4 regions of the Blastococcus sp. TML/C7B genome follow, and region 4 is predicted to be linked to each of the others. Evidence: predicted binding sites of a transcription regulator. Region 4 holds the regulator's gene; each other region holds the start of a gene.
The links. Region 4 encodes LexA, which represses DNA repair genes until DNA is damaged. Its sites were predicted from a motif close to TCGAACANNTGTTCGA; they were not measured.
Positions count from the first base shown of each region.

Region 1 (7,257 bases), 1.1 Mb from region 4:
CGTGGGCCGGCAGCACGGTCGTGCGGCCGCCCTCGACGAACTCCCAGGCGCTGCGCGGCCCCGCGCCGTGGCCGACCACGTCGGTGGCGATCATCGCCGTGCCGCGCCGGGCGGCCAGGGTGGCGGCCAGGCCGATCGCGTCGGTGGAGCCGGTGTAGCCGTGCCCGAAGACGGTCACCGGCCAGCCGCCGGGGGGCGCCTGACCGGGCGGCAGGACGGCCACGAACGGCAGCCGCTCGGCCGTCACCGGCCCCGGCCCGGGGCCGGCGGTGGGGGCCTGCCGGATGGTCCCGTCGGGCTGCAGCCAGCTGGGCGCGAGGAAGGAGCCCACGACCATGCGGCTTCCCTCGGGCAGCTGGGCGGTGGGCACCGGGTTCCGGTCCGCACCCGGCGCCCGGTCCGGCAGCCGGCTGACGACGGCGCCGCCCGCCCCGCCGACCGCGAAGACGCCCTCCACCCGCAGCCCGGGGCGGATCCCGAGCCGCCTCGATGCCTCCCCGCTGTCGATCTGCCGCTGCAGGTCCTGCAGCCCGTCGGGGGCGCTCAGGGTCGTGAAGGTGGTCTCCGCGGCCGCGTTCCCGCGCCCCTCGGCCAGCACCAGCCGGTAGGTCGTCGCCGGCGCCAGCTGCCGCTCCGGGGAGGCGTGCACGGTGGAGGTCGCCGGGTCGTAGACGACGCGGTCCACCCCGGTGCGCACGCCGTCCTCGTCCTCCACGGAGAGCAGCTCGGCGATCTCGGCCGGGTCGACCGGGGCGCTGAAGCGGACCGAGATCCGCGGGTCGAGGTCGAAGCCGTCCAGCTGGTTGAGCCGGCGGGCCAGGCCGCACTGCTGCTCGCCCTCGCAGCCGCCGGTGGGCAGCGCGATCCGCCGGCCGGTGGCCTGCCCCGGATCGGGCACGGTGAGCGCGTCGGTGGGGAAGAGCCCCTGCGGCTCGGCGGTCCGCGGGGCGGCGGCCGCGGGCGTCGCGGTGACCGCCAGCGCCGCGGCCAGCAGCAGCGCGGCGGCGGCGGACGTCATGCGGTGCCGGGGGCGGGGGGTCACCAGAGCTGGCGGGCCTCCTCGGCCCAGCCGACCAGGCCGTCGACGCTCACCCGCTCGCCGTCGTCGGTGGTCGCCCAGCCGGTGAACTCACCGAAGCACTGGTGGGTCTCCGAGGAGATGACCGTGAGGTCGGTGGCGGCCGAGCGCTCGTGGAAGGGGTGGAAGGTGACGTCGACCGTCTCGCCGGAGATCCGCCAGGGGCGCTCCCAGTCGGTGCGGTCGTACTCCCAGCGCAGCTCCTCGCCGATCTTGTGCAGCCGGCCGTCGACCAGCACGCCGTTCTCCGTCGAGCCGGTGCCGTCGGTCCACTTCCCGCCGACGGTCAGCCCGCGGCCGCCCGGGGCGCTGCCGGCGGCCCAGTTCCACGTGATGGAGCGGGGCCACTTGCCCCGGCCGGAGTCGAGGACGGCGAACGAGCCCTCCCCGACGGGCACCTCGATGCCGGCGACCAGGAGGGAGCCGGTGACCGGCAGTGCGACGTCCTTCACCGTGTACTGGAAGCGCTTCGCGCTCCACGGGACGACGACGGCGAGCGCCTCGTGGTCCGGGGCGCGGTGCACCGTGAGGTCGAAGTCGACGTCGGGGGCGGTGCCCTTCAGCGTGGTCGCCGCCGGGGTGCCGCCGAAGTCGAAGGCGAGCGTCTTGCCGCGGCCGGCGGCGGTGCCGGTGCGCTCCGGCAGCACGACGCCCTTGGCCAGCGGCACGATGTCGGCCCGCTCGATCTCGTGCCCCGTGGCCCGGTCGAGCACGTAGAGGCTGTACAGCGCGGCGTAGTCCAGCGAGGAGACGGTGACACCGAGGACGTGGGTCGGCGTCATGACGCCCCAGTACTCCCAGCGCTTCGCCCGCCCCCAGCCCCGCAGGTTGGCGCGGTGCAGCGGCGTCCGGCTCCAGCCCACCGCGGCCGGGTTCAGCCGCCCGTCGGGGCCGCACAGGTCGACGGGCTCGGTGATCTCGCGTTCGCTGGTGGGCACCGCGGCAGGCTAGCGGGCGGCCGGTGCGCGATGTTTCCCGTGGAACCAGACGTGCCGGGGACGGGTCAGTTGGCCATGTCCACGAAGCGGCTGTAGTGGCCCTGGAAGGCGACGGTGACGTTCGCGGTGGGCCCGTTGCGGTGCTTGACCAGCATGATGTCGGCCTCGCCGGCCCGCGGGGACTCCTTCTCGTACATGTCCTCGCGGTGGATCATCATCACCATGTCGGCGTCCTGCTCGATCGAGCCGGACTCGCGGAGGTCGGACAGCATCGGCTTCTTGTCCTGACGCTGCTCCGAGCCACGGTTGAGCTGCGACATCGCGATCACCGGGAGCTCGAGCTCCTTGGCCAGCAGCTTCAGCGCACGGGAGAACTCCGAGACCTCCTGCTGGCGGCTCTCGACCTTCTTGCCCGAGGTCATCAGCTGGAGGTAGTCGATGACGATCAGCTTGAGGTCGTTGCGCTGCTTGAGCCGGCGCGCCTTGGCCCGGATCTCCATCATCGTCATGTTCGGCGAGTCGTCGATGTAGAGCGGGGCGTCGGCGATCTCGCCCATGCGGCGGGCCAGCTTCGACCAGTCCTCGTCGCTGAGCGAGCCGGCGCGCATGTGGTGCAGCGGCACCTTCGCCTCGGCGGACAGCAGACGCATGGTGATCTCGTGCTTGCTCATCTCGAGCGAGAAGATGGCGGCGGGCATGTGGTGCTTCACCGCGGCCGAGCGGGCGATGTCCAGCCCGAGGGTGCTCTTGCCGACACCGGGCCGGGCCGCGATGACGACCATCTGGCCGGACTGCAGGCCGTTGGTCAGCTCGTCGAGGTCGCGGATGCCGGTGGGGACGCCGCGCGCGGTGCCGCCCCGGGAGGCGATGGCGTCCAGCTCGTCCATGGTGGGCTGGAGGACGTCGGCGAGGCGGGAGTAGTCCTCGCTCATCCGCTTCTCGGTGACGTCGTAGATCTCCTGCTGGGCGCGGTCGACGATGTCGTCGACGTCGCCCCGGCCGCCCGCGGCGCCGTAGCCCAGCTGGACCACGCGGGTGCCGGCCTCGACCAGCCGGCGCAGCACGGCCTGCTCCGCGACGATCGCGGCGTAGTAGCCGGCGTTGGCCGCCGTCGGCGTCGAGGCGATGAGCGTGTGCAGGTAGACCGCGCCGCCCATCTTCGACAACTGGTCGGTGCGGTTGAGCTCGGCGGCCACGGTGATCGCGTCGGCGGGCTCGCCACGGCCGTAGAGGTCCAGGACGACGTCGAAGATGATCTGGTGCGCCGGGCGGTAGAAGTCGGCCCCGTGCAGGACCTCGACGACGTCGGCGATGGCGTCCTTGCTCAGCAGCATGCCGCCGAGCACCGACTGCTCGGCCTGCACGTCCTGCGGCGGCTGCCGGTCGTACTCCGGCGCCGACGCCATCGGCCGGCTGTACTCGTCGGCCACCGCCACGGGTCGTCCTCCTTCTCCTGCAGGCGCGCCCGCACCGCCGCTCACCGAGGGGAAGCCGGGAGTTCGGCGGGCACGCCGGACCGAACGCGTGTTCGGGGAATTGCTACCGCCGGGCACTGACACTTCGAGCCCGGAGAGCTGGGGACGACGTTAGGAACCCGGAGCGGCGGCGTCCAACACCTCGATCTGCACAACATGTGGACAAGTCGGTGGACGGAGGCGTGTCGACATGTGGAGACGGCGGGGGACGGCGTGGGGGCGGGTCCCCACCACGAGCGCCCCACCTGCGCCGACGCCGTCCCCGGGCTGTGGACGGGAAGTTCCCCGAAAGTTTTTTCCGCGTTGGCACGCGTGGTGTCGCCGTGACGGACGGGACCGTCCCGTCCACACCCGAGCACCCCTCCCGCAGCGCTCGCTCCCGGCGCCCGACAGCGCGAGATCGCCGATCTCGCGCGCTAAGGGGCTCCGACAGCGCGAGATCGCCGATCTCGCTGCGAGAGGAGCCGGTGGCGCGGGTGCACGAGGCGGCTCAGCGCCCCGGAAACGCCACGAGGGGCGCCGGACCGGAGTCCGACGCCCCTCGGGGACGCTGCACGCGCTCAGGGCGCGCTCAGGCGGTTCAGCCCGCGACGACCTCGATCGCCAGGGTGCTGCTGACCTCCGGGTGCACGCGCACGGTGACGGCGTGCTGGCCCGTGGTCTTGATGCTGCTGGGCAGCTCGATCCGGCGGCGGTCGAGCTCCGGGCCACCGGCCGCGGTGACCGCGGCGGCGACGTCGGCGGTCGTGACGCGGCCGAACAGGCGGCCACCGTCACCGGCGCGAGCCGGGACGCGGACCTTGAGGCCGGACAGCTGGCCGGCCACGGCCTGCGCCTCCTCGAGCGAGCGCACCTCGCGGGTGGCACGCGCCCGGCGGAGGGACTCGACCTGCTTCTCGGCACCCCGGGTGGCCTTGATGGCCAGCCCGCGGGGCAGGAGGTAGTTGCGGCCGTAGCCGCCCTTGACCTCGACGGTGTCGCCGGAGGACCCGAGACCGGTGACCTCCTGCGTGAGGATCAGCTTCATCGTCGACATGATCAGCGCGCCGTCGAGGTGTAGGGCAGCAGGGCCATCTCGCGGCTGTTCTTCACGGCCACGGCGACGTCCCGCTGGTGCTGGCTGCAGTTGCCGCTGACGCGGCGGGCACGGATCTTGCCGCAGGTCGGAGATGAACTTCCGCAGCAGCGTCGTGTCCTTGTAGTCCACGTAGGTCGCCTTGTCCTTGCAGAACTGGCAGACCTTCTTCTTGGCCTTGCGAATGGGTGGCTTGGGCACCGGAGTACTCCAGAGTTCAGTGGAACAGGGATCGAAGGATCAGAAGGGCGGCTCGTCGGAGGGGCCGGCCGGCGTCGACCAGGGGTCGCTCGCACCGCCGCCACCACCGCTGGAGCCACCGAAGCCGCCGCCACCGCCGCTGCCCCCACCGAAGCCGCCGCCGCCACCCTCACCGCGGGAGGCCTTGGTGACCTTCGCGGTGGCGTAGCGCAGCGAGGGGCCGATCTCGTCGACCTCCAGCTCGATGACGGTGCGCTTCTCGCCTTCCTTCGTGTCGAACGAGCGCTGCTTGAGCCGCCCGCTGACGATGACCCGCGAACCGCGGGTGAGGGACTCGGCGACGTTCTCGGCGACCTGGCGCCACACGTTGCACCGGAGGAACAGCGCTTCGCCGTCCTTCCACTCCTGCGACTGGCGGTCGAAGGTGCGCGGCGTCGAGGCCACGGTGAAGTTGGCGACGGCGGCACCCGACGGCGTGAACCGCAGCTCGGGGTCCGACGTCAGGTTGCCGATCACGGTGATGACGGTTTCGCCGGCCATGCTCAGTGAGCCTCGGGGCGCATCAGCTTCGTGCGGAGCACCGACTCGTTCAGGTTCAGCTGGCGGTCCAGCTCCTGGACGGCGGCGGGCTCGGCCTGGATGTCGACGATCGCGTAGATGCCCTCGGCCTGCTTGTTGATCTCGTAGGCCATCCGACGACGACCCCAGATCTCGGTCTTGACGGTGCCACCGGAGTTGGTGACCACGGTCAGGAACCGGTCGAGCGAGGGCGCGATGGTGCGCTCCTCGAGATCGGGGTCGAGGATGATCATCAGTTCGTAATTGCGCACGGAGAACCCCACCTCCTCTGGTCTCAGCGGCCGCAGGGGATCTGCGGCAGGAGGGTTGTGCATGCGTTGCGCGTCCCGACGAGCTCGTGGAGAGCCGGAACGCGCGGGCCCAGGCTACCAGTGATCACCGGACCGCCCCGGCGCCGTCCACAGGCAGCCCCGGACGGCAGCGGCCGCCGCCCCCTGCCGGGGACGGCGGCCGCGTGCGTGCCGGTCGGTCAGCGCGAGGCGCGCGCGGCCTGGTGGGTGCGCACCAGCGCCGCGCCGGCGGCGGCCAGGGCGACGACGGCGGCCAGCGCTGCTGCCGGCAGCGGCTCCGCCGCGGAGGCGGTGTCGGCGGTGGTGTCGAGCTGCTCGCCGTCCTCGTCCAGCCCGGTGCCGTTCAGGCCGGCCAGCTGGCCGAACACCGGGACGGTCGCGCCGTCGTAGCTGCCCGCCAGCCCGCCGGAGCCGCCGGTCCCGGTCCCGGTCGAGCGGGTCGTGCCGCGCTCGGCCAGGAAGCGGGCCGGGTCGAAGGCCGCGGCGGCCGACCCCGCCCCCGGGCGCAGCTGGGCGGCCCCGGCACCGGTCGCGTACGCGTACTGGCTGCCCGGCACGCCCTCGACGGCGGGCGCGGCCGGCTGCTCGGGCACCGCCGGCGTGGCAGTGGGCGCGGGCGCTGGTGCCGGCTGGGTGCCCGGCGTGCTCGGCACCGGCAGCAGACCACCGGCCTGTGGCGCCGGGAGGGTGAGCGGGGGCAGCTGCGGGAGGTTGACGCCGGGCAGGTTCGGCAGCGGGACCAGCGTGTTCACCACGAACGGCGTGGGCGCCGGCAGCGGGGGCAGCAACCCCAGCACGGTGTCGGTGAGGATCGACGTGAGCGAGGCGTTGCTCTGCAGCTTGTGGGTGTAGGTGATCGAGCAGGTCAGGCAGGTCGAGGCGAACGTCTCGGTGACCGAGGCGCCCGGGGCGAGCACCCGCTTGCCGGACGGCAGGCCGAGGGTGACCTCGGTCTTCGCGGTGACGCTCACCAGCGTGGGCAGCAGCCCGCCCCCGCCGACCTGGACCGGCTTGTCCCTGGATCTCGTTGACGAAGGTGACCGAGCCGCCGCCGTCGACGGAGACGATCGGCGGGGTGAGGTCGCGGATGGGCACGGTGACGGCGGGAGCGGCCGCGGCGGGCGGCGCCAGCACGACCGAGGCCGCGGCGACGGAGAGCCAGCCGAGAACCGCGACGGCGACACCGCGCCGTGCCGTCCGGTGGATGCGACCGGTTGCCATCTGCGTAGTACCTCCGACTCGACCTACTGCTGGGTAACCAGCGTCACGCTGCTGAACGATGATGTGTGATCGCGGTTACGGCTAAACCCGGATCCGGTCGCGAACTACTGTCGCCAGGCGTGGCCAACCACCCGATCGGCGTACACGTGGGCTCCGGGCTCGACGAGGACGGGCAACTGCTCGACGGCGGGCCGCTGGCCCGTGCCGCCGAGCTGGACGCCGACGTCGTCCAGCTGTTCCTGACCGACCCGCAGAGCTACAAGGCGCCCCGTCCCCGGCCTGACGAGGCGGAGCTCCGGGCGGCCGACGTCACCGTCGTGGTCCACGCGCCGTACATGCTCAACGTGGCGTCCACGAACAACCGGATCCGCGTCCCGGGCCGCAAGCTGCTCGGCCAGCA
Region 1 is NZ_JAEOAA010000001.1:1,047,927-1,055,183, reverse strand. Features, by position in the region: gene JKP76_RS05100 (Ig-like domain-containing protein) at 1-1,042, opposite strand, end outside; gene JKP76_RS05095 (DUF2804 domain-containing protein) at 1,039-2,016, opposite strand; gene dnaB (replicative DNA helicase) at 2,082-3,452, opposite strand; gene rplI (50S ribosomal protein L9) at 4,072-4,518, opposite strand; partial or broken gene rpsR (30S ribosomal protein S18) at 4,530-4,767, opposite strand; gene JKP76_RS05075 (single-stranded DNA-binding protein) at 4,807-5,307, opposite strand; gene rpsF (30S ribosomal protein S6) at 5,310-5,597, opposite strand; gene JKP76_RS05065 (hypothetical protein) at 5,816-6,607, opposite strand; gene JKP76_RS05060 (hypothetical protein) at 6,597-6,926, shown strand; gene JKP76_RS05055 (deoxyribonuclease IV) at 6,977-7,257, shown strand, end outside.
Region 1: the regulator LexA is predicted to act here: its motif matches at 3,533-3,548, upstream of dnaB (replicative DNA helicase).

Region 2 (7,257 bases), 1.7 Mb from region 4:
GGTGACCCGGCGCTGCCGCGGGCCCCAGACGGCGAGCTCGAGGACGATGCCCAGCGCGCCGACGATCATGAGGATCCACCCGACCACCTGCAGGTCGAGGCCGCTGATGTCCACGTCCAGGGCGAAGGTCAGGATCGCGCCGAGCGCGAGCAGGACGATGCCGGTTCCGAGCCTCATGCCGTACTCCCTGTGCTGGCGGCCGGGCGCACCCGGGCCGACGGCGGGCGCCGCGGACGCCTGGTTGCCCTCCGGCTCCGCCGGGAACCGCCCGGGCCGCCGATGTCCCCCGAACGGGGGTGCCGTCTGAGGGCCTCAGACGACGGGCTGCCCGCGGAACTGCGTGACCTACCGATGCCGGACAGGGGGCCTCAGCACGAACGTCGTCGTCATCGAACCGAGGACGACGGAAGGCACGACGATGACCACCCTGCACTACAGCAACCCGGCGCTCGAGGCCGAGCTCGCCTACCGGCGGGAGGTGCTGACCGCGGCCGGCGCCGGCACCCGGTCCCGGCCCAACCCGTGGTTCCGCGCCCGCCGGCGTCGGCGCTGACCACCCCGGCGCTGCCGGCCGCTGCCGCTGGGCGCCCCGGAACCCGCTCGGTCCCGTCGGATGCCCGTGCCACGATCATCGCCGTGCCGCACCGGGACGACGCGCCGATGGTGGGACGGGCCGCCGAGCTCGCCCGCCTGTTGGCGACCCTCGACCGCGCCGCCACCGGGCGGTCGGGGGCCGTTCTCCTGTCCGGCGACGCGGGCGTAGGGAAGACCCGGCTGCTCGACGAGCTCACCGCCCGGGCCGAGCAGCGCGGGTTCCGGGTGCTCACCGGGCACTGCGTCGACCTGGGCGACGTCGGCCTGCCCTACCTGCCCTTCGTGGACCTCCTGCGCCCGGTGGCCGCCGATCCCGAGCCGGCCCCGGTCGCGGCGACGAGCGCCGTCCTGGCCCCGCTGTTCGCCGGCCGGCCGGTGGCTGCGCCGCCGCCGGCGGTGCCGGAGGCGCGCGATCTCGGGCGAGAGCTGCCGCACCGCGCGGCGCCCCCGCCGGTCGACGACGGCCGGCTCCAGCTGTTCGAGGCGGTCGCGGCCCTGGTCTGCGAGCTCGCCGGGCAGGAGCCGCTGCTGCTGGTGCTGGAGGACGTGCACTGGGCCGACCGGTCGAGCCGCGACCTGCTGCGCTACCTGCTGGCCCGGTTCAGCGACGAGCGCGTCGCGGTGGTCGCCTCCTACCGCGCCGACGACCTGCACCGGCGGCACCCGCTGCGCCCGCTGCTCGCAGAGCTGGTCCGGCTGCCCGCGGTGGAGCGGCTGGAGCTCGGCCCGCTCCCGGACGACGACGTCGGCGCGCTGGTGCGCCGGCTGGCGGCGGACGCGGGGGTGCTCCCCGACTCCGTCGTCGACGACGTCGTCACCCGGGCCGAGGGCAACGCCTTCTACGCCGAGGAGCTGCTGGCGGCGGGGCTGCACGGGGAGGTGCTGCCGCTGGGCCTGACCGACGTGCTGCTCGCCCGCGTGGAGCAGCGCTCGCCCGCGACCCAGCAGGTCGTGCGGGTCGCCGCCGTCGCCGGCCGGCGGGTGCGGCACGAGCTGGTGGCGGCGGTCAGCGGACTGGCGGACGGCGACCTGGAGGCCGCGCTCGCCGAGGCGGTGCACCACTACCTGCTGGTGGTCTCCGACGACGGCCGCTACCGGTTCCGGCACGCGCTGCTCCGCGAGGCGGTGCTGGCCGACCTGCTGCCGGGGGAGCGGGTGCGGCTGCACGCGGAGATCGCCGCCTACCTGGCCCGCGACCCGGCCGCCGGCACCGCGGCCGAGCGCGCCCACCACGCGCGGGAGAGCAACGACCTGCCGGGCGCGTTCGAGGCGTCCCTGGCGGCGGCGGCCGCGGCGCGCGGTGTCGGCGCCCCCGCCGAGCAGCTGCAGCACCTGGAGGCGGCGCTGGCGCTGTGGTCGGCGGTGCCGGACGCCGAGGAGCGGGCGGGCCGCGACCAGGCGGCGCTGCTGCTGGAGACGGCGGCGAGCGCGCGCACCGTGGGGGAGTCCCACCGCGCCGTCGCCCTGCTGCGGGCCGCGCTGCAGGTGCTGGGTCCCGACGGCGACCCCGCCGTCCGGGCGCGGATCCACTACACGCTGGCCCAGGCGATGGTCCGGGTCGAGGACGACGCGGGGGCCTACCGAGAGAGCGCCGCGGCGATGGCGCTGGTGCCCGCGCAGCCGCCGTCGGAGGCGCGCACCTGGGCGGCTGCGACGCACGCGCGGATGAGCTACTCCGTCGGCCGGCTGGACGAGGCGGACGCCACGGCGGAGGAGGCCCTGGCGGCCGCGGACGCGCTGGGCTTCGACGGAGCGTGGGCCGACATCGCGGTCACCCAGGTGCGGGCGCGGCCCGGTGCCGACCCCGTCGTGGTGCGGGCGCGGCTGGACGAGGCGCTGGCGCGGGCGGCCCGGTCCGGCGACGTCGAGGTCGAGATGCGGGTGCTGTTCAACCTGGCGACGGTCACCTTCGAGGCCGGGTGCATCGCCGAGGCGCTGGAGTGGACGCGGCAGGGCACCCGGCGGGCCCGTGACCTCGGCGTCGAGTGGTCGTACTACCCGGCCGAGCTGCGGCACCTGCACGTGACGGCGCTGTACATGGCCGGCGACTGGGACGGCAGCCTGGCCGAGGCCGACGTGCTGGCGCGCGTGCCCGACATGTCCGCGCACGTGCGGGCCGACGGGCTGCTCGTGCTGGTCGGCCGGGGCGATCCGTCCGCCCGGGCGCGGATCGACTGGGCCCGTGGGCTGATCCCGCGGCTGAGCGCGCACGTGCTGCTCGACCTGGTCACGGCGGGCTCGGAGATCGACCTGGCCGCGTGGGAGGGCCGGCCCCGGGACGCCGTCGACGTCGCGCTGGCGAGCTACCGGCGGCTGCGGCAGGAGTGGGACGACGACCACCTCGGCGTGCTGCGTCTGGCCGGCAGCGCGCTCGCACCGGTCGCCGATGCCGCCGTCGCCGCGCGGAGGGGCGGCGACGCCGAGGCCGAGGCCCGCTGGCGAGGCGAGGGCGAGGAGCTGGTCGAGGCCGCGCACTCCGCCGTCGAGATCTACCGCGGGACGTACGGCGACACGATGGGCGTCGAGGCGCGGGCGTGGCTGGCCCGGGTCGCGGCGGAGGCCGCCCGCGTTCGGGACGAGCCGGCGGTCGAGCCGTGGCGCGCGGCGGTCGAGGCGTTCGGCTTCGGGCACGTCTACGAACAGGCGCGGTCCCGGTGGCGGCTGGCCGAGGCGCTGCTGGCGGCCGGCGACCGCGCGGGGGCGGCCGAGCAGGTGGCGCTCGCGCACGAGGTCGCCGTCCGGTTGGGGGCGCAGCCGCTGCGGACCGCGCTCGAGGCGCTGGCCCGCCGCGGCCGGCTCGACGTCGCCGGGGTGCGGCCGGTGGAGGTGAGCGCGGTGCTGACCACTCGCGAGGCCGAGGTGCTGCGGCTGCTCGCGCTGGGCCGGACGAACAAGCAGGTCGGCGCGGAGCTCTACATCAGCGAGAAGACGGCCAGCGTGCACGTCAGCAACATCCTGGCGAAGCTGGGCGCCGGCGGCCGCACCGAGGCGGTCGCCATAGCGGCGGCGCGAGGTCTGCTGCCGGTGGAGTCCTAGCCGCTCTGTCGGTCAGGAGTCGGAGGATCTCCTCGTCCGACCGGCCGCCGGCGCATCTGTGGAAGAACGGCCGGCGTGTGGACGGCGGCCCCGCCGGGGTCGACTGCTGAGTTGCGGTCGCCGACACGGGCGGACGCGCCGCAGCGAGCGACATCAGGTCAGCAGTCGGCGACGGGGCGCCCTCAGAGCATGGTGCGGAGGCGCTCCCGCCGGGCGCGGAGCACGTCGACCGACGCCGACGCCGACGGCGGGCCGGGCACCGACTGCCGCAGCTGCGTGTGCACCACGGCCTGCGGCTGCGCGGTGCGCGCGGCGACCCGGTTCACCAGCTTGTTGATCTCCCGGCGCAGCTCGGCGGCGTCGCGCCACGAGCGGCCGGCGTCGTCCTCGTCGGGGTGGTCCTCGACGACCATGAAGTCGTCGGCGTCCGCGCGGTGGCTGGCCGCGATCCGCAGCCGCAGCTCCTCGTCGCGCTTGGAGAGCAGCTCGGCGGTCTGGGCCGGGGTGAGCAGCCCGGGGATGCCGAGGAACTCCTCCTCTTCCTCGCCGACGACCACGGTCGGGCCGGAGCCCTCGCCGGTGTGCGCCGTCCCGCTGTGCAGCACGTGCGCGAAGCGGGCGTCGGCCTCGAGGGCCTCCCACTGCTTCTGCTCGCCCTCGCGGGGCTCCCGCGGCGGCAGGTCCAGCGCCTCGAGCTCCTCCTCGGGCTGGGTGCGCGGCGGCGGCATGACGTGGTTGCGCTGTTCCTCCATCGACGCGGCCAGTGACAACAGCGGCCGGACGGCGGGCAGGAAGACGGTCGCCGACTCGTGCGGCGCCCGCGAGCGGACGACGCGGCCGACGGCCTGGGCGAAGAAGAGCGGCGTCCGGTAGGAGGTCATCCAGGCCAGGACGGCGGCACGCGGGACGTCGACGCCCTCGGAGATCATGCGGACGCAGACGGCGATGCGCGCCGACCCGGTCGCGAAGCGCTCGATCTTCTTCGACGCCTTCGGGTCGTCGGAGAGGATCAGCTCGGCCGCCTTGCCGGTCACCCGGCGGACGATCTTGGCGTAGGCGCGGGCGTCGTCCTGGTCGCTGGCGAGGATCAGCCCGGCGGCGTCGGGCATGCCGTTCTCGCGCAGGTGGGTGATCCGGTCGTCCATCGCGGCGATGACGTGCGGCACCCACTGGCCCTTGGGGTCCAGCGCCGTCCGCCAGGCCTGCATCTCGACCGACCGCGTGCCGGCCTCCGACAGGGAGGCGGCGACCACCTCGCCGGCGGAGTTCCGCCAGCGCGAGGTGCCGGTGTAGGCGGCGAAGACGACGGGGCGGACGACGTTGTCGGCCAGCGCCTCCTTGTAGCCGTAGGTGTAGTCCGCGCGGCTGACCAGGCCGACGCCGCGCTCGCCGCCGTCGCCCTCGAAGGTGTCCTCCTCGTAGCGGACGAAGGGGATGCGCTCGTCGGGCTTGGTGCGGAACGGCGTCCCGGTCAGGCACAGCCGGCGCGCGGCCCGGCCGAACGCCTCCTCGGAGGCCTCGCCCCAGGAGAGCCCGTCGCCGGCGTGGTGCACCTCGTCCAGGATGACCAGCGTCTTCACCGAGGTGCAGCGGGCGGCGTGCAGCATCGGCTTGCCGGCGACCTGCGCGTAGGTGGTCACGTACCCCTGCGTGCCCGCGCGGACGGGGCCGACGGCGTTGGTGAGGCCGGGGTCGAGCACGATGCCCATCGCGTCGGCGGCGTCGGCCCACTGGAGGCGCAGGTGGTCGGTCGGGCAGACGACGACGACCCGCGCGACCTCACGGCGGGCGAGCAGCCGCGCGGCGAGTGTCAGGGCGAACGTGGTCTTGCCGGCGCCGGGAGTCGCGGTGACGAGGAAGTCCTTGGGGGAGGTCTCCTCGTACTGCTCGAGGGCGGTGCGCTGCCACGCCCGGAGCGGCCGGCTGTTCGTCTGCGGGCTCAAGGCCTCCGCTCGTGCTGCGCTCCCCATGTCGGGGTCCATTCTGGCTGCCGCGAGGGCAACACGCCCAACCCGGGTCCTGCCGCGTGCCCCGGCCCCGGCGGCGTATGGAGCGCCGCGACGGGGTCGCTGACCTGCGGCGATGCGATCCACCCGGCGAGTCCTGTGGTGATTCCCATCCTGTGAGGGACGGATACGTCACGCCCCGCCGGTCACATCGTTCCCGGCCGCCTCGGGATGCGCGGAAAAGTGTCGGTGGTCGATCGTATGTTCGAACACATGAGGGACGGCGGGACGACGGCGAGGCCCACGGCGGGGTGGGCGTCCGGGCCGCTCGGTGCCGTCCAGGCGGCCGATCGCGAGATCTCGCGGCAGACCGCGGTGCGGGCCCGCGCGGTCGCGGCCTTCGCTGCCACCCGCCCGGCCTCGGCCGACCGCCCCGCCGATGTGCCCGGGTCGATGAGCGAGGAGCGGCGGGCGGCCCGGCCCCAGGTGCTCGCCGACGTGAGCGAGTGGGTCGGGGACGAGCTCGCGCTCGCGCTGGAGGTCAGCGGCTCGGCGGCCGAGACGCTGCTGGAGCGGTCGCTCACCCTCGTGCACCGGCTGCCGCGCACGCTCGAGGCGCTGGAGTCCGGGCGGCTGCACGTCGGCCACCTGTTCCCGGTGCTGGAGCGGGTGGGCCCGATCGCGGACGACCGGAAGCGGGCCGAGCTGGAGGCACGGCTGCTCGCCTGGATGGAAGGGCGGGTGACGACGCCGGCGCAGCTGGCCGCGAAGGCCCGCCGCCTGGGACTGCTGGTCGATGCGCGGGACAGCGCGCGCCGGCTGGCCGAGGCGGTGCGGCGGCGCGGGGTGCACGTCCGGCCCGACCGGGACGACGGGATGGCGCAGGCGGTGGCGCTGCTGACCGTGCCCGAGGCGGCGGCGCTGGTCGACGCGCTGGGCCGGTACGCCGACGCCCTCGACGAGCCGGGCGACGAGCGCACCCGCGGCCAGAAGATGGCCGACTGCCTGCTGGACCTGGTGCTGCGGCCGGGGGAGTCGGACCTCGCGCCGGTCCAGGCGCACCTGACCGTGGTCGCCGCGGTGTCCACGCTGCTCGGCGGGGATCAGCCGGGCGAGGTCGCCGGCCAGGTCGTCCCCGCGGAGGTGGTGCGCGCGCTCGCCCGGGCGCTGGGGCTGCTGCCCGAGGAGGACGCAGACGTCGGCGACGGGCCCGGTTGCGCCGCCGACGCGGGCGAGGAGGCCGATGGCGAGGGTGACGTGACCCGTCCCGACGGCGATCCACTGGATGTCGATCCACCGAGCGCCGATCCACCGGGCGCTGCTCCACCGGGCGCTACTCCACCGGGCGCTGCTCCGCCGGGCGCTGCTCCGCCGGGCGCTGCTCCGCCGGGCGCTGCTCCACCGGGCGCTGCTCCACCGGGCGCTGCTCCACCGGGCGCTGCTCCACCGGGCGCTGCTCCACCGGGCGCTGCTCCACCGGGCGCTGCTCCACCGGGCGCAGAGGCGTCGCGGGAGGAACGTCCCGACGCAGGCACCGTGGCGGCGCTCGTGCCCGCGGCATCCGCGTCGGCGATGGAACGCGCGCTCGCGGAGTGGTGGCGCGACGTCGAGAAACGCGCGGTGGTCGAGGAGTGGGGCGCCCGCGGGAGGCCGGTCTTCGAGTACGACGGCGTGCTCCACG
Region 2 is NZ_JAEOAA010000001.1:450,444-457,700, reverse strand. Features, by position in the region: gene JKP76_RS02270 (DUF6458 family protein) at 1-177, opposite strand, end outside; gene JKP76_RS22015 (hypothetical protein) at 419-553, shown strand; gene JKP76_RS22880 (AAA family ATPase) at 637-3,630, shown strand; gene JKP76_RS02260 (DEAD/DEAH box helicase) at 3,813-5,573, opposite strand; gene JKP76_RS20040 (HNH endonuclease signature motif containing protein) at 5,850-7,257, shown strand, end outside.
Region 2: the regulator LexA is predicted to act here: its motif matches at 5,830-5,845, upstream of JKP76_RS20040 (HNH endonuclease signature motif containing protein).

Region 3 (7,257 bases), 1.9 Mb from region 4:
GAACCGGCTAGGCGACGGCGAGCGGCGCGTGGCGCGCCTCGTGGTCGAGCAGCTCGCGCTTCACCGCCGTCCCCCAGCGGAAGCCGCCCAGGCCGCCGCTGGAGGCGAGCACGCGGTGGCACGGGACGAACAACGCGGCGGCGTTGCGGGCGCACGCGCTGGCCGCGGCGCGCACGGCCGTCGGCCGTCCGCACCGGGCGGCGAAGGAGGTGTAGGTGTCCGGCTCGCCCGGGGGGACGCTGCGCAGCACGGTCCAGGCGTCCTCGAGGAAGGGGCCCGAGCGCTGCCGGACCGGCACGTCGTCGATCGCGGCCACGTCGCCGGCGAAGAACGCCTCGACGGCCTCCAGCACGGGCAGGTCGTCGGCGCGCTCGACCCAGGTGGGCCGCAGCGAGCGGTGCACCACCGGGAGCAGCTCGGCGACGTCGTCGGTCCAGCCGCTGGCCAGGACGACGTCGTCGTCGCCCGGCCCGTCGGCGACCACGACGGTGAACGGCCCGGGAGGCGTGGGCACGGTCGCGTAGCGCGCGGCACGAGCAGTCATGAGGCGCTCCTTTCCGGGGGGACCGCCGCGGCGGCCGGGCGGGTGAAGAAGGACGGCGCGGCCAGCGCCCACAGGTGCATCACCGCGTAGGAACGCCACGGGCGCCAGCGTCCTGCGGCCTCGATGTCGGTGCTGCCGAGGGTGGCCAGCGAGCGTCGCAACGCCAGGTCACCGGGCAGCCACACGTCGGGATCGGCCAGGCCGCGGAGGGCGACCAGCGCCGCCGTCCAGGGCCCGATGCCGCGGACCGCGAGCAGCGCCCGCGCCGCCGCGTCGCGGTCGGCGCCCGGGTCCAGCGCCACGTCGCCGCCGACGAGGGCGGCGGCCAGCGCGTGCACCGTGGCGCGGCGCGCGCCGGTCAGCCCGACCGCGCCCAGGTCGGCCGCGGCCAGTGCCTCGGGGCGGGGGAAGGCGTGGGTCAGCGTGCCCACCGGCGCCGGCAGCGGGGCGCCGGCCGCGGCCAGCAGCCGCGCGGTGAGGGTGCGCGCACCGGCCACCGAGACCTGCTGCCCGAGCACCGCGCGGACGGCGAGCTCGGGCCCGTCCGGCGAACCGGGCACCCGGCGGCCGGGGGCGCCGGCGACCAGGCCGGCCAGCGCGGGATCGGCACCGAGGACGGCGTCGACGGCGACCGGGTCGGCGTCCAGGTCGAGCATCCGCCGGCACCGGCTGACCGCGGTGCCGAGATCGCGCAGCTGGGCGACCTGCAGCCGGGCGACCACCGCGGCTCCGCCGTCGGGAGCGGGGGAGAGGCGGACGACGCCCGGCCCGTGCGGGAGGTCCAGCACGCGGGAGAAGGTGACGCCGTCCCACTCCTCCAGCCCGGGGACGGCGTGCGCGCCCAGGAAGAGCAGCACCTCGGCGGCGTCGTAGGGCGCGCGGGCGGCCAGCCGCAGGGTCAGCCACCCGGGGGTGCCGCCCGGCGCGGTGGCGGGGCGGCGGCGCAGCTCGGTGGGGGTGCTCGCGAAGACCTCGCGGACCGTGTCGTTGAACTGGCGGATGCTGGCGAACCCGGCGGCGAAGGCGACGTCGGCCATCGGCAGGTCGGTGGTCTCGATGAGCAGCCGGGCGGTCTGCGCGCGCTGGGCCCGCGCCAGGGCGAGGGGGCCGACGCCGAGCTCGCCGACGACGAGCCGGTGCAGCTGGCGCTCCGAGTACCCCAGCCGCCGGGCGACGCCGGGCACGCCGGAGCGCTCCACCTCGCCGTCGGCGATCAGCCGCATCGCCCGGGCGACGACGTCGGCGCGCACGTCCCACTCGGGGGAGCCGGGCACCGCGTCGGGCCGGCAGCGGCGGCAGGCGCGGTAGCCGGCCGCCTGCGCGCCGGCCGCGGTGCTGAAGAACGAGACGTTCGAGGACTTCGGGGTGCGGGCCGGGCAGGACGGGCGGCAGTAGATGCCGGTCGTGCGCACCGCCGTGACGAACCAGCCGTCGAACCGCGCGTCGCGGCCGGCCACCGCGCGGTAGCGGTGCTCGTGGTCGGTCGGTGTGGTCACGGTTCGAGCATGACAGCCGCCGACGGGGAGGACCGGCGGGTTTCGGACACCGCCGTCGCCGCCGGCCGGCGGGCCCCGTCCACCGGTCGGTGGACGGGGGACCAGCGCTTCGGCGGTCCCGGGCCGGCCGCCGTCGTCGGCAGGCTCGGTGCATGACGACGACAGGGACCTCGCCGCACGGGCTGCGCGCGGACGGACCGGCCGTGCGGGTGCGCGGCCTGGTCAAGCGCTACGGCGACCGGGCGGTGGTGGACGGGCTCGACCTCGACGTCCACCCGGGCGAGGTGTTCGCGCTGCTGGGCCCGAACGGTGCCGGCAAGACGACGACCGTGGAGATCCTGGAGGGGTTGCGCCGCCGCGACGGCGGCGAGGTCCGCGTGCTGGGCGTGGACCCGGCCGCCGGCGACCGGACCTGGCGGGCCCGGATCGGGGTGGTGGGGCAGGCCACCGGCGACGGCAACGCCCTGACCGTCCGGGAGACGCTGGACCACTTCGCCGTCTACCACTCCCGGTCGGCGGGCGCCGACGAGCTGATCGCCGCCGTCGGCCTCACCGAGGCGGCCGGCACGCGGGCGGCGCGGCTCTCCGGCGGGCAGCGCCGCCGGCTGGAGGTGGCCCTGAGCATGCAGGGCCGGCCGGAGCTGCTCTTCCTCGACGAGCCGACGACCGGCCTCGACCCGGTCGCCCGGCGGCAGTTCTGGGCGGTGCTCCAGCGCCTGCGGGAGGGCGGCACGACGATCCTGCTGACCACCCACTACCTCGACGAGGCCGCGCACCTGGCCGACCGGGTGGGCGTAATCGACGCCGGCCGGCTCGCCGACGTCGCGCCGCCGGAGCAGATGGGCGGGGAGCTGCGCCGTCGCGCGACGGTGCGCTGGCGGGAGGGCAGCGGCGTCCGTTCCGTCGTCACCACCGAGCCCGACGTCGTGCTGCGCGACCTGCTCACCACCGGGCCGCGGGTCGCGCTGCCCGACCTGACCGTCACCCGGCCCACCCTGGAAGAGGTCTACCTGCAGCTGGTCGGGGCTGCTCCTGCCGAGCCCGCTCCCGAAGGAGTCCTCCGATGACGCTCACCACTCCACCCGCCGACGTCCGCGCCGACACCCGGCCGAAGCCGCCCGGCGCGCTGCCGATCGGGCTGGCCCGGATCGGGCTGGAGCTGCGGCTCTACCTCCGCGACCCCGGGCAGGTGGTGTTCTCCTTCGCCTATCCCGTGATCATGCTGCTGATCTTCGGCTCGGTCTTCGGCGGCGAGACGACCGGCCCCGACGTCCGGTTCGAGGACTACTTCCTCGCCGGCATCGCGGCCACCGGGATCATGCTGACCAGCTTCCAGGCGGTCGGCATCGCGATCGCCGAGGAGCGCGAGCGCGGCGACCTCGCTCGGCTGCAGCTGCTCGGCGCGCCGCCCGCGGCCTACGTGATCGGCAAGGCCGGGCAGGTCGTGCTCACGACGGCGGTGCAGCTCGCCCTGCTGCTGACCGTCGCGCGGCTGGCCTACGACGTCCCCTTGCCGGCCGACGCGGGGCGCTGGCTGACCTTCGGCTGGGTCGCCCTGCTCGGCGTCCTCGCGGGCACGGTGCTCGGCATCGCGGTCTCACCGTTCGTCGGCAGCGCCCGGGCGGCGTCCGCGGGGATCACCGGCTTCTCCGTCGTCCTGCAGTTCTTCTCCGGCGTCTTCTTCGTCTTCGCCGAGCTGCCGCCGTGGATGCAGCAGGTGGCCGCGGTCTTCCCGCTGAAGTGGCTGACGCAGGGCATGCGGTCTGTGCTCCTGCCCGACCAGGCCGCGGCCGGGGAGGTCGCCGGGTCGTGGGAGCACGGCAGGACCGCCCTGGTGCTGGGCGCATGGGTGATCATCGGCGTCGTGGTCTGCGTGCGCACGTTCCGCTGGCGGCGGGGCGAGGGATGACCTCGCCCTGGATGCGGTCCGCCGGGCCCCCCGCGGCAGGGGAGCCCGGCGGACCGCCGCTGTCCGAGCGGGGCTGGCGCCTGACCGTGGTCGTCCTGCACGTCGCCTTCGCCGTCGGGATGGCGCTAGCGGTGGTCGACGTCCTCGTGGGGGACGTCGAGGGATCCCGGGCCGCCGCGGTCCTGGCGCTCGTAGCCTGGGCGCTGGCCTACGTCCTCCTGGGTGGGCCCGCGCTCGTCTCCCGCGACCCTCGCCGGCGGGTCGGCTACCTGACGGTCATGGTCGCCGCGGTCGCGGTGATCGCCTGGCACGAGCCCTCGGTGCTGTTCCTGCTGTTCGTCGCGTACTCGCAGGTGTGGTTCCTCGCCGAGCGGGGGCGCGACGGGGTGCCGTGGACCTTCGCGCTGGCCGCCGCGGCGACGGCCGGCCCGCTCGTCGACTGGACCCGGGGCGAGGAGCCGCTGGCCGGACCGGGCTCCACCCTGATCGGGCTGGCGTTCAGCCTGGCCATGGGGATCTGGGTGCACCGCGTGCTGGAGCAGAGCGACCAGCGGGCGTCCCTCATCCGGGAGCTGGAGTCGACCCGCGCCGAGCTCGCCGCGCTGCACCACCAGCAGGGCATGGTCGCCGAGCGGGAGCGGCTGGCGCGGGAGGTGCACGACACCCTCGCGCAGGGCTACACGAGCATCGTCGTGCTGGCGCAGACGGCGGCGGCCGCGCTGCCGGACGATCCTCCCGCGGCCGCCGAGCGGCTGGCGGTGATCGAGGACGTGGCCCGCGAGAACCTCGCCGAGGCCCGCGCGATGGTCGCCGCGTTCGCGCCGGTCGCGCTGGACTCGGCCACGCTGGTCGAAGCGTTGCAGCGGCTGACCGACCGCTTCGGCCGGGAGACCGGCCTCGCCACCCGGCTCGACACCGCGGCGCTCGGCGGGAGCGGGCCGGTGCTGAGCCGCGCCGAGGAGATCGTGCTGCTGCGCGGCGCGCAGGAGGCGCTGGCCAACGTGCGCCGGCACGCGTCGGCCAGCGCCGTGGTGCTGCGGGTGAGCCGGATCGGCGCGGGGGACGAAGCGCACGTGTCGGTGCACGTGGAGGACGACGGGGTGGGCTTCGACCCGGCCGTCTCCGCCGGCGTGGGGCTGGCCGGGCTGCGGGACCGCGCGGAGGAGGTCGGCGGCGCCGTCGACGTCCGCTCGGCGCCGGGGGAGGGGACCCGCGTGACGGTGCGGGTGCCGGTCCGGTGAGCGCCATCAGGGTGCTGGTCGTGGACGACCACCCGGTGGTGCGCGGTGGCGTGGTCGGCTGGCTGGCGGCGCAACCGGACATCGACGTCGTCGGCGAGGCGGGCGACGGGCTCGAGGCGCTGGCGATGGTGGCTGCCCTGACACCGGACGTCGTCCTGATGGACCTGCGGATGCCCCGCATGGACGGGGCCACCGCGACCGGCCGGCTCGCCACCGACCACCCGGGCGTGCGGGTGCTGGTGCTGACGACGTACGACACGGACGCCGACATCGTGCGGGCCGTCGAGGCGGGCGCGACCGGTTACCTGCTCAAGGACACCCCGCTGCCGCAGCTGGCCGACGCCGTCCGCGCGGCCGCCCGCGGGGAGACGGTGCTCGCGCCGCCGGTGGCGGCGCGGCTGGTGTCGCGGATGCGCGCTCCGGCCGTGGACGCACCCACCGCGCGGGAGCTGGAGGTGCTCGCCGGGGTGGCCCGCGGGCTGACCAACGCGGAGATCGGGCGGCAGCTGTTCATCGGCGAGGCGACGGTGAAGACGCACCTGCTGCGGGTGTTCGCGAAGCTCGGCGTGGACGACCGGACCCGCGCGGTGCTGGTGGCGGTGGAGCGAGGTCTGCTGCCGTCTCCGGGGAGCTGATCCGCCTTCTTGGGGGAGCTCATCGGGCTCCTGTCAAGGGCGGTCGGCGATCTGTGGACAGGTCGCTGACCTGGGGATTCATCTGGTGGTGCGTTGCTGCTACCGGTACAATTCGTACATGTGTTCGAGTAGTTGTCAGTCACCGTTGGAGTGCCTCACCGGTGCCCTGGCGGCCCTGGCCGACCAGGACCTGAAGTCCTCCTTCGGGCCGGCGGTGATCGAGCGGACCGGGGTGCTGGTGCAGGCCCGCAACCGGCTGGACGCCGAGGTGGCCCGCACGGTGCGCGAGGGTGAGCTGACCCAGGCGCCCGAGCACGACGGCAAGGCGACGATGGCCTCCTGGCTGCGCGGGCACCACCGGCTGCCGGCCGGGGCGGCGAGCCAGCTGGTGCGCAACGGGCGGGCGTCGGAGCGGCTGCCGGCGCTCGCGGCCGCGGCCGCGGCGGGTCTCGTGCCGGCGGAGGCAGTGTCGGTGATCGCGCCGGTCGTGTCCGACGTGAACCTGGCCCGCGCCGAGGCCCAGGGCGTGGACGTGGCCGAGATCGACCGGCTGCTCACCCAGGTCGCGGTGACTGCTTCGCACGCGGAGCTGCGGCAGGCGGTCGGGCATTACCTCGCCCGGCTGGACCCCGACGGTGCCGAACCCGATCCCACCGAGCAGCGGTCCCTGACCTTCGCCAAGCACACCGACGGCACCCTGTCCTTCTCCGGCACGCTCGACGCGGTCGGTGGAGAGAAGTTCCAGGCCGCGATCGAATCGATCCTGCAGGCCTCCCGCCCCGCGGGGGACACCCGCACCCGCGCCCAGCAGGCCGGGGATGCGCTGGTGCAGCTGTGCGACAACGCGCTGGCCTCCGGCAGCCTGCCGGTGCTGCGCGGGCACAAGCCGCACATCGGGGTGCTGATCGACCACGAAGACCTGATGGACACCAGCTCAGCGGCCGGGGCGGGCGCCGGTGCCGCGCGGACCGGGTTCGGTGGGCTGATCTCCGCGGCGAAGGCCCGCTGGCTGGCCTGCGACGGCACCGTCACCCGCATCGTCATCGGCCCCGAAGGCCAGCCACTGGATCTGGGCCGCACCCAGCGGCTGGTGCCCCCGCACCTCCGCAGGGCGGTCGAGGTGCGCGACCAGCACTGCGTCTTCGCCGGCTGCGATGCGCCCAGTTACTGGTGCGACGTGCACCACCTCGTGCACTGGATCGACGGCGGCGACACCTCGCTGCACAACTCAGGGCTGCTCTGCGAACGCCACCACACCAAGGTCCACCACGGCTTCCGGATAGAACGCCAACCCGACGGCCGATGGCGCACCTATCGCCCCGACGGCACCGAGATCCTCCTCGGCGAACCGTTCCTCATCTCCGCCTGACCTCCCGCCGGGACGTGACCCGGCTACCCGAGTTCGACAGCGAGCCGACCCTGCCGTGGCACC
Region 3 is NZ_JAEOAA010000001.1:231,188-238,444, reverse strand. Features, by position in the region: gene JKP76_RS01175 (methylated-DNA--[protein]-cysteine S-methyltransferase) at 8-544, opposite strand; gene JKP76_RS01170 (AlkA N-terminal domain-containing protein) at 541-2,040, opposite strand; gene JKP76_RS01165 (ABC transporter ATP-binding protein) at 2,193-3,107, shown strand; gene JKP76_RS01160 (ABC transporter permease) at 3,104-3,949, shown strand; gene JKP76_RS01155 (sensor histidine kinase) at 3,946-5,190, shown strand; gene JKP76_RS01150 (response regulator transcription factor) at 5,187-5,825, shown strand; gene JKP76_RS01145 (HNH endonuclease signature motif containing protein) at 5,971-7,194, shown strand; gene JKP76_RS21955 (EAL domain-containing protein) at 7,218-7,257, opposite strand, start outside.
Region 3: the regulator LexA is predicted to act here: its motif matches at 5,938-5,953, upstream of JKP76_RS01145 (HNH endonuclease signature motif containing protein).

Region 4 (7,257 bases):
CCGAGGTCGAGTACCGGCAGCTGCGCCTCGAGCGCGTGGTGCTCGTCGGCGTGTGGACCGAGGGCACCCAGGCCGACGCCGACCGATCCCTCGCCGAGCTGGCCGCGCTCGCCGAGACCGCCGGTTCCGAGGTGCTCGAGGCCGTGAGCCAGCGCCGCGACAAGCCCGACGCCGCCACCTACGTCGGCTCGGGCAAGGCCGGCGAGATCCGCGACATCGTCGCCGCCACCGGTGCGGACACCGTCATCTGCGACGGTGAGCTCACCCCCGGCCAGCTCAACCAGCTGGAGAAGGTGCTCAAGGTCAAGGTCGTCGACCGGACCGCGCTGATCCTCGACATCTTCGCCCAGCACGCCACCAGCCGGGAGGGCAAGGCCCAGGTCGAGCTGGCGCAGATGCAGTACATGCTGCCGCGCCTGCGCGGCTGGGGTGAGTCGATGTCCCGCCAGGCCGGTGGTCGCGTCGCCGGCGGTGGCGGCATCGGTACCCGTGGCCCCGGTGAGACGAAGATCGAGACCGACCGGCGACGGATCCGCGCCCGGGTGAGCAAGCTGCGCCGGGAGATCGCCGGGATGGCCACCGCCCGCGCCACCCAGCGCAGCAGCCGCGACCGCAACGCCACCCCGAGCGTGGCGATCGCCGGCTACACGAACGCCGGCAAGTCCAGCCTGCTCAACCAGCTCACCGGCGCCGGCGTGCTGGTCGAGAACGCGCTGTTCGCCACCCTGGACCCGACCGTGCGCCGCGCCGAGGGGCCGGACGGCCGCGAGTACACGCTCACCGACACCGTCGGCTTCGTGCGGCACCTGCCCCACCAGCTCGTCGACGCCTTCCGGTCGACGCTGGAGGAGGTGGCCGCGGCCGATCTCCTGCTGCACGTGGTCGACGGCTCCGACCCGGACCCGCTCGGCCAGATCAACGCGGTGCACGTCGTCCTGCGGGAGATCGACGCCTCGGCGGTCCCGGAGGTCATCGTCGTCAACAAGGTCGACGCGATGGACGAGGAAGCGATCCTCACCCTGCGCCAGGCGCTGCCCGGTGCGGTCTGGGTCTCGGCCCGCACCGGCGCCGGCATGGACGGGCTGCGCGAGCTGATCGCGGCGCGCCTGCCCCACCCGGACGTCGACGTCGACGTGCTCGTGCCCTACGACCGGGGTGACCTCGTCGCCCGCGTCCACCGCGACGGCGAGGTGCTCGCCGAGGTGCACGAGGCCGGGGGCACCCGGCTCACCGCCCGCGTCGACGGGTCGCTGGCCGCGGCGCTCGAGGAGTTCGCCGCCCCGGTGGGGTGACACCCGTGCCCGGTCCGGCTCGTCCAGGTCACGACGAGGTCACGGCCCGGTACGGTGGGCCGGTGACGAGCGGCGTGGTGCGCGACGCCGGCCCCCGGGGCACCGACGCCCGGCTGCCGGTGGGCCGGCCCTCCTGGTGGCTGGTGCTCGTCGCGCTCGTGGTCGGCGGCCTGGTCACGCTGGACCTGCTCGCCTCCGGCGCCACCGAGCGGCTCGACGTCCGCGTCTCCGAGGTCGTGCGGGGCTGGGGCCTGGCCGACTCGGCGGCCTACCCGCTGGTCTGGGTCGTGACCCAGCTGGGCGGCCGGGTGACCATCCTGGTGGTGCTGGCCGGCCTGGTCGGTTACCTGGGCTGGACGCGGCGCACCCTGCTGCCCCTCGTCCGCGTGCTCGTCGCCCTGGCCCTGCTGACCGGGGTCGTCTACGCGCTGAAGTTCGGCACCGGGCGGACCGCGCCGGGCTACCCCGGCAGCTACTTCTTCCACGAGGACGGCGCCTCGTTCCCCTCCGGGCACGTCGCGAACGCGGTGCTCATGTGGGGTGTCGCCCGGTGGCAGGCGGTCGAGTACGGACTGCCGCTGCGCGTCCAGCACGTCTTCTGGTGGCTGAGCGTCGTCGGCCCCGTCCTGACCGGGCTGTCGATGATCTCGCTGGACTTCCACTGGGTCACCGACGCCGTCGTCGGTGCGGCCGTGGGGATCGTGCTGCTGGGCGTGGTTCACGCACTGGACGCCGTCGTCCTGTCACGCTGGGTCCGTGCCCGAGCAGGCCGGCCGACCGCCTAGCGGCGCTGGAGGACGACGAGCCACGCCGGCGGTCCGGCTCGGCGGGGCCGTCCTCCTCGGCGCCGCGCTGCTCCTGGTCGGTGCACCGGCCGCGGCGGGTGAGGAGGCCGGCGCGCCCGAGGTCCGCTGCACGATCACCGATCCGGCGCTGGACGAGATCTCCGGCCTGGTCGACCTGGGCGACCGGATGCTGGTCATGAACGACGGCGGGGACCAGCTCTCCGTGACGGTGCTCGACGCCGGCTGCCAGGTGTTGGAGACGCGGACCGCGGACGTGGACCCCTACGACCCCGAGGACCTCGGCATGAGCGCCGACGGCACCGTCTGGCTGGCCGACGCGGGGGACAACACCGCGATCCGGTCCACCGTCGCGCTGCTCTCGTTGCGGCCCGACGGCTCGGCGGGCGTGCACCGGCTCACCTACCCGGACCGCGCGCACGACTCGGAGGCGCTGCTGCTGGCCCCCGACGGCACCCCGTACCTGGTGACCAAGGACGTCCTGGGCTCCAGCGGGGTCTACCGGCCCACGGCACCGCTGTCGGAGCAGGCGACGGTGCCGATGGAGCGGGTCGCGACGGTGAACATGACGCTCACCGGGACGGCGGGCGGACCGGTCGGCCGCGCCGGCCAGCTGCTGATCACCGGGGGAGCGGTGGCCGCCGACGGGTCCGCCCTGGCACTGCGGACCTACACCGACGCCTACGTCTGGCCGCTGTCCGGGTCCGACGTGGCCGGCGCGCTCGCCGGCACGCCCGTGCGGGTGGCCCTGCCCGACTCGCCGCAGGGCGAGGCGATCAGCTTCACGGCGGACAGCCGGCGGCTCGTCGTGGCGAGCGAGGGTGTGCCCGGCGACGTCGTCGTCGTGCCGATCCCGGCGGGATCGGCCTCCGATGCTCCGGCGTCGTCGGACGGGCCGGTGCCCACCCTGAGCGAGCTCACCGGGTCGGGCCGGTCGACGGTCACCACCGCGCTCATCGCGGCTGCGGTGGCGACCGTCGTGGTCTGGCTCGGCGGCGCGCTGCGCCGGCGCGCCAAGCGCTGATCCGCGGGTCGCTCAGACCCGCCGCAGCACCGAGACGACCCGACCGAGGACCGTGGCGTCGTCGCCCGGGATGGGGTCGTAGGCCGGGTTGTGCGGGAGCAGCCAGACGTGGCCGTCGCGCCGCTTGTAGGTCTTGACCGTCGCCTCGCCGTCGATCATCGCGGCCACGATCTCGCCGTTCTCCGCGGTCGGCTGCTGGCGGACGACCACCCAGTCGCCGTCGCAGATCGCGGCCTCGACCATCGAGTCACCGGCGACCTTGAGCATGAACAGCGTGCCCTCGCCGACGAGCTCGCGGGGCAGCGGGAAGACGTCCTCCACGGCCTGCTCGGCGAGCACCGGGCCGCCGGCGGCGATCCGGCCGACCAGCGGCACGTAGGTCGGCGCCGACACCGGCTCGTCCGTGCCGGCCACCGGCTCCGCCAGCGGTGCCGTGGGGCGCGACGTGTCGCCGGGCAGCCGGACGTCCAGGGCGCGGGGGCGGTTCGGATCGCGCCGCAGCCAGCCCTTCTTCTGCAGGACCGAGAGCTGGTGGGCCACCGACGAGGCGGATGACAGGCCGACCGCCTCGCCGATCTCGCGGACCGAGGGTGGGTAGCCGCGCCGGTCGATCGAGTCGCGGATGACCTCGAGCACGCGGCGCTGGCGCTGGGTCAGCCCGTCACCGTCGGCGCCGCGGTCGGGGAAGGAGCGCACCGTGGCGGTGCCCTCGTCGGTGCCCGGCTCGGCCGTCGCGCTGCGCGTGCGCCGGCCCCCCGACGTCCCGCTGGTCTCCGCCACGTCTCCTCCTCGCGGGCTGCCGCTGCAGCCGTGCTGGTGTGCGTCGGGACGACCGTAGCGCCGATCGCTCTCGCTTTCAAACAGGTGTTCGAAGAAAGTCGCCGTGCCGGGGTCGCTTCTGTCGGACCCGTCCGGTAGACATCGCACAGACGTTCGATTCGAACAGCCGTTCGAAGGTCGCGGGCGGCCGTCGGGAGGAGTGGTCATGGGAAGCGTGGCGCAGGCAGTGGTGGAGTTCGACGAGGCCGTGCAGGCGCCGTGGCGCCCGCCGCTGGCCGGTGGTCCGGTCCGGCGCGGGCAGCTCCGCGCCGTCCCCGACCAGGCCGGCCCCCGGGTCGCGGTGCCCCCAGGTGCGGGTCGGTCGCCGGCCGGGCTCCCGGTGCACGGCCGGCGCCCCTCCGCGGCGCGGCCGGGTCGGCCGCTGCCCTCCGCGCCCGCCGCACGCAGGCCGGTGCCGGGTCGCGGGGTGGAGCGCCCGGCCGCCCCGGCGCTCCGGCTGACCCGTCGCGCCCGGCGGCTGGGTGTGGTGCTGGGCCTGGCGGTCGGGGTGGTCGTCGGCTCGTGGGTGGGCTCGGTCGTCTCCGACGACGGCGGGCTGCGCCTGGCGGGGGCGAGCAGTGTCGTCGTGCAGTCCGGGGACACGCTGTGGTCCATCGCCGCCTCGGTCGCCGGCAGCGGGGACGACGTGCGCGCGGTCGTCGCCGAGATCCGTGAGCTGAACGGGTTGGCGGACGCCTCGATCGCGCCCGGCCAGACGCTCGTCCTCCCGTGACCGCGGGCGCCCTGCCCACGGGCGGCGCGCCGGCCAGGGCAACACCTCGTCAAGCCGAGGCGGTCAGTTCGTCAATCCTCTGCCCGGGTGCCTTCACGGAGGGTGGTCGTCCGAGCGCTTACGGTCGTCGGGTGTCAGGTGCCATGGAGAGCCGCGCGGCCGTCTTCACCAGTTCCCCCCAGGCCGTCGAGGTCTTCCAGGCCGGCACGTGGTGGTCGGGCGAGCTGCTGGGCTGGCGGCACGACGCCTCCGGCGCCTGTCAGATGTGGGTCCGGGTCGTCGTCGGCGGCGTCGAGGAGACGGCGTGGATCGACCTCGCCGCGCTCCGCCTGCCGGACGCCGAGGCGGCCGCCGCGGCGCGGTCCGGCCGGATCGACCCGCAGGTCAAGCAGGTGCTCCCGCCCGATCAGGCGATCTCGGCGCTGCGCAGCCGCAGCCGGGTCACCGACACGGCCGCCACCGCCACCGCCGCCGCTGCCACCGCTGCGACCGCCGACACGACGGCCACTGCCGCGCTCCCGCTGATCCGCGACGAGGTCGCGCCCGCCCGTCGCACCGGCCGCCGCCGCGCGCCGGAGGGGCGCCCGCCGCCGCGGTCGCGGGCCCGGTCGCCGCGGGCCGGCACCGCGCCCCGGGCGAGGAGGGTCGCCACCGCGCGGCCGACACCGAGGTCTTCGCGGCGGTCTCCGACGCCACCGACCAGCTGCCCGCCGTGGCCGACGCCGTCGTCACCGGGACCGCCGTCACCGGGCCGGCCGCCGAGCCGCGCCGTGCCGCGCGCCCGCACACCGGCGCCGGCTGGGCGGTGCCCACCGCTCGCACGCCCCGCCCCGAGGAGTCCCTCGGCCGCGCCGAGGTCTGCACCGGCCGGATCGACGCGGAGCCCGATCTGCTCACCCGGCCGATGCGCCTCAGCGACCTGGCGCCGGGCGCCCGGCGTCCCCGGCTGAGCGGCTCCCGCTCCGCCTGACCGGTCCCTTCCCGGAGTTCCGGGCGGATCCACCGGCGCGTCGCCGTGGCGTGTCGTGTGACTGCTGGGAAGCCGTGTTCCCAGGGGTGACAGCCGGGTCAGGGCGGAACACGCCGACGATCCCCGCTCTTGCACATCTAGTGGGGCCAGGCTTAGGGTTCCACTAGATCTAGTAGTTACAGAGCTGTAAGCCTTGTCCACAGGCTGCTCCTCAGGTTCTCCCCGCGGCGTCCACCGGATGTCCCCAGGAGGGTCCACAGGGCGCCCGGACGAGGAGCCGCGAGGGAGGTGAACCGCGATGCGCTGCCCGTTCTGCCACAACCCCGACAGCCGGGTGATCGACTCGCGGGAGGCCGACGAGGGGGCCACGACCCGTCGTCGCCGGTCGTGCCCCCAGTGCAACCGCCGGTTCACCACCGTCGAGGAGGCGGTCCTCGCCGTCGTCAAGCGCAGCGGCGTCAGCGAGCCGTTCAACCGCGCCAAGGTGGTCGCCGGCGTCCGCCGGGCCTGCCAGGGCCGGCCGGTCGACGAGGACCAGCTGGCGCTGCTCGCCCAGCAGGTCGAGGACACCATCCGCGCCAGCGGCGCGGCGGAGGTGCCCAGCCACGAGGTCGGGCTGGCCATCCTGCGTCCCCTCCGGGAGCTGGACGAGGTCGCCTACCTCCGGTTCGCCAGCGTCTACCGCGCCTTCACCTCGGTGGCCGACTTCGAGAAGGAGATCGCCGAGCTCAAGGCCCGCACCACCGGGGGCCCCGAGCCGGCGGGCCCCTCCGGCAGCTCCTAGAACTGTCAGCACCTCCGGTTAGACATCACCCGAGCACCGCGATCGCGGCTCTTCCCCAGCCCTCCGATCTCTCACCGCGCGGCTCCGCAGCGCGCACCGAGCACCACACCGCGCACCACATCGACAGGGAGAGCTCCACACCATGACCGAGACCGACGACCGCTTGGCCGGCACCCGCGCGCGGCGCAGCACCAAGGCGCCCAGCCGCAAGGGCCTCAAGATCAAGCGCGTCTTCACCACCGCCGGTGTGCACCCCTACGACGAGGTGACGTGGGAGCGTCGCGACGTCGTCATGACCAACTGGCGCGACGGCTCGATCAACTTCGAGCAGCGCGGTGTCGAGTTCCCGGCCGAGTGGAGCATCAACGCCACCAACATCGTCACCACGAAGTACTTCCGCGGTGCCGTGGGCACGCCGCAGCGCGAGACCAGCCTGCGCCAGCTCATCGACCGGGTGGTGCTCACCTACGGTGCGGCCGGTCGCGAGCACGGCTACTTCGCCAGCGAGGGCGACGCCGAGATCTTCGAGCACGAGCTGACCTGGATGCTCATGCACCAGTACTTCAGCTTCAACTCGCCGGTGTGGTTCAACGTCGGCACGAGCTCCCCGCAGCAGGTCAGCGCCTGCTTCATCCTCGCCGTCGACGACGAGATGGACTCGATCCTCAACTGGTACCGCGAGGAGGGCCTGATCTTCAAGGGCGGCTCCGGTGCCGGCCTCAACCTCTCCCGCATCCGCTCCGTCCAAGGAGCTGCTCTCCTCCGGCGGCACCGCGTCCGGCCCGGTCAGCTTCATGCGCGGTGCCGACGCCTCCGCCGGGACGATCAAGTC
Region 4 is NZ_JAEOAA010000001.1:2,154,875-2,162,131, forward strand. Features, by position in the region: gene hflX (GTPase HflX) at 1-1,292, shown strand, start outside; gene JKP76_RS10510 (phosphatase PAP2 family protein) at 1,355-2,077, shown strand; gene JKP76_RS10515 (hypothetical protein) at 2,049-3,119, shown strand; gene lexA (transcriptional repressor LexA) at 3,132-3,899, opposite strand; gene JKP76_RS20870 (LysM peptidoglycan-binding domain-containing protein) at 4,114-4,671, shown strand; gene JKP76_RS10530 (hypothetical protein) at 5,078-5,323, opposite strand; gene JKP76_RS10535 (hypothetical protein) at 5,384-5,641, shown strand; gene nrdR (transcriptional regulator NrdR) at 5,940-6,425, shown strand; partial or broken gene JKP76_RS22355 (vitamin B12-dependent ribonucleotide reductase) at 6,718-7,110, shown strand; gene JKP76_RS10545 (vitamin B12-dependent ribonucleotide reductase) at 7,220-7,257, shown strand, end outside.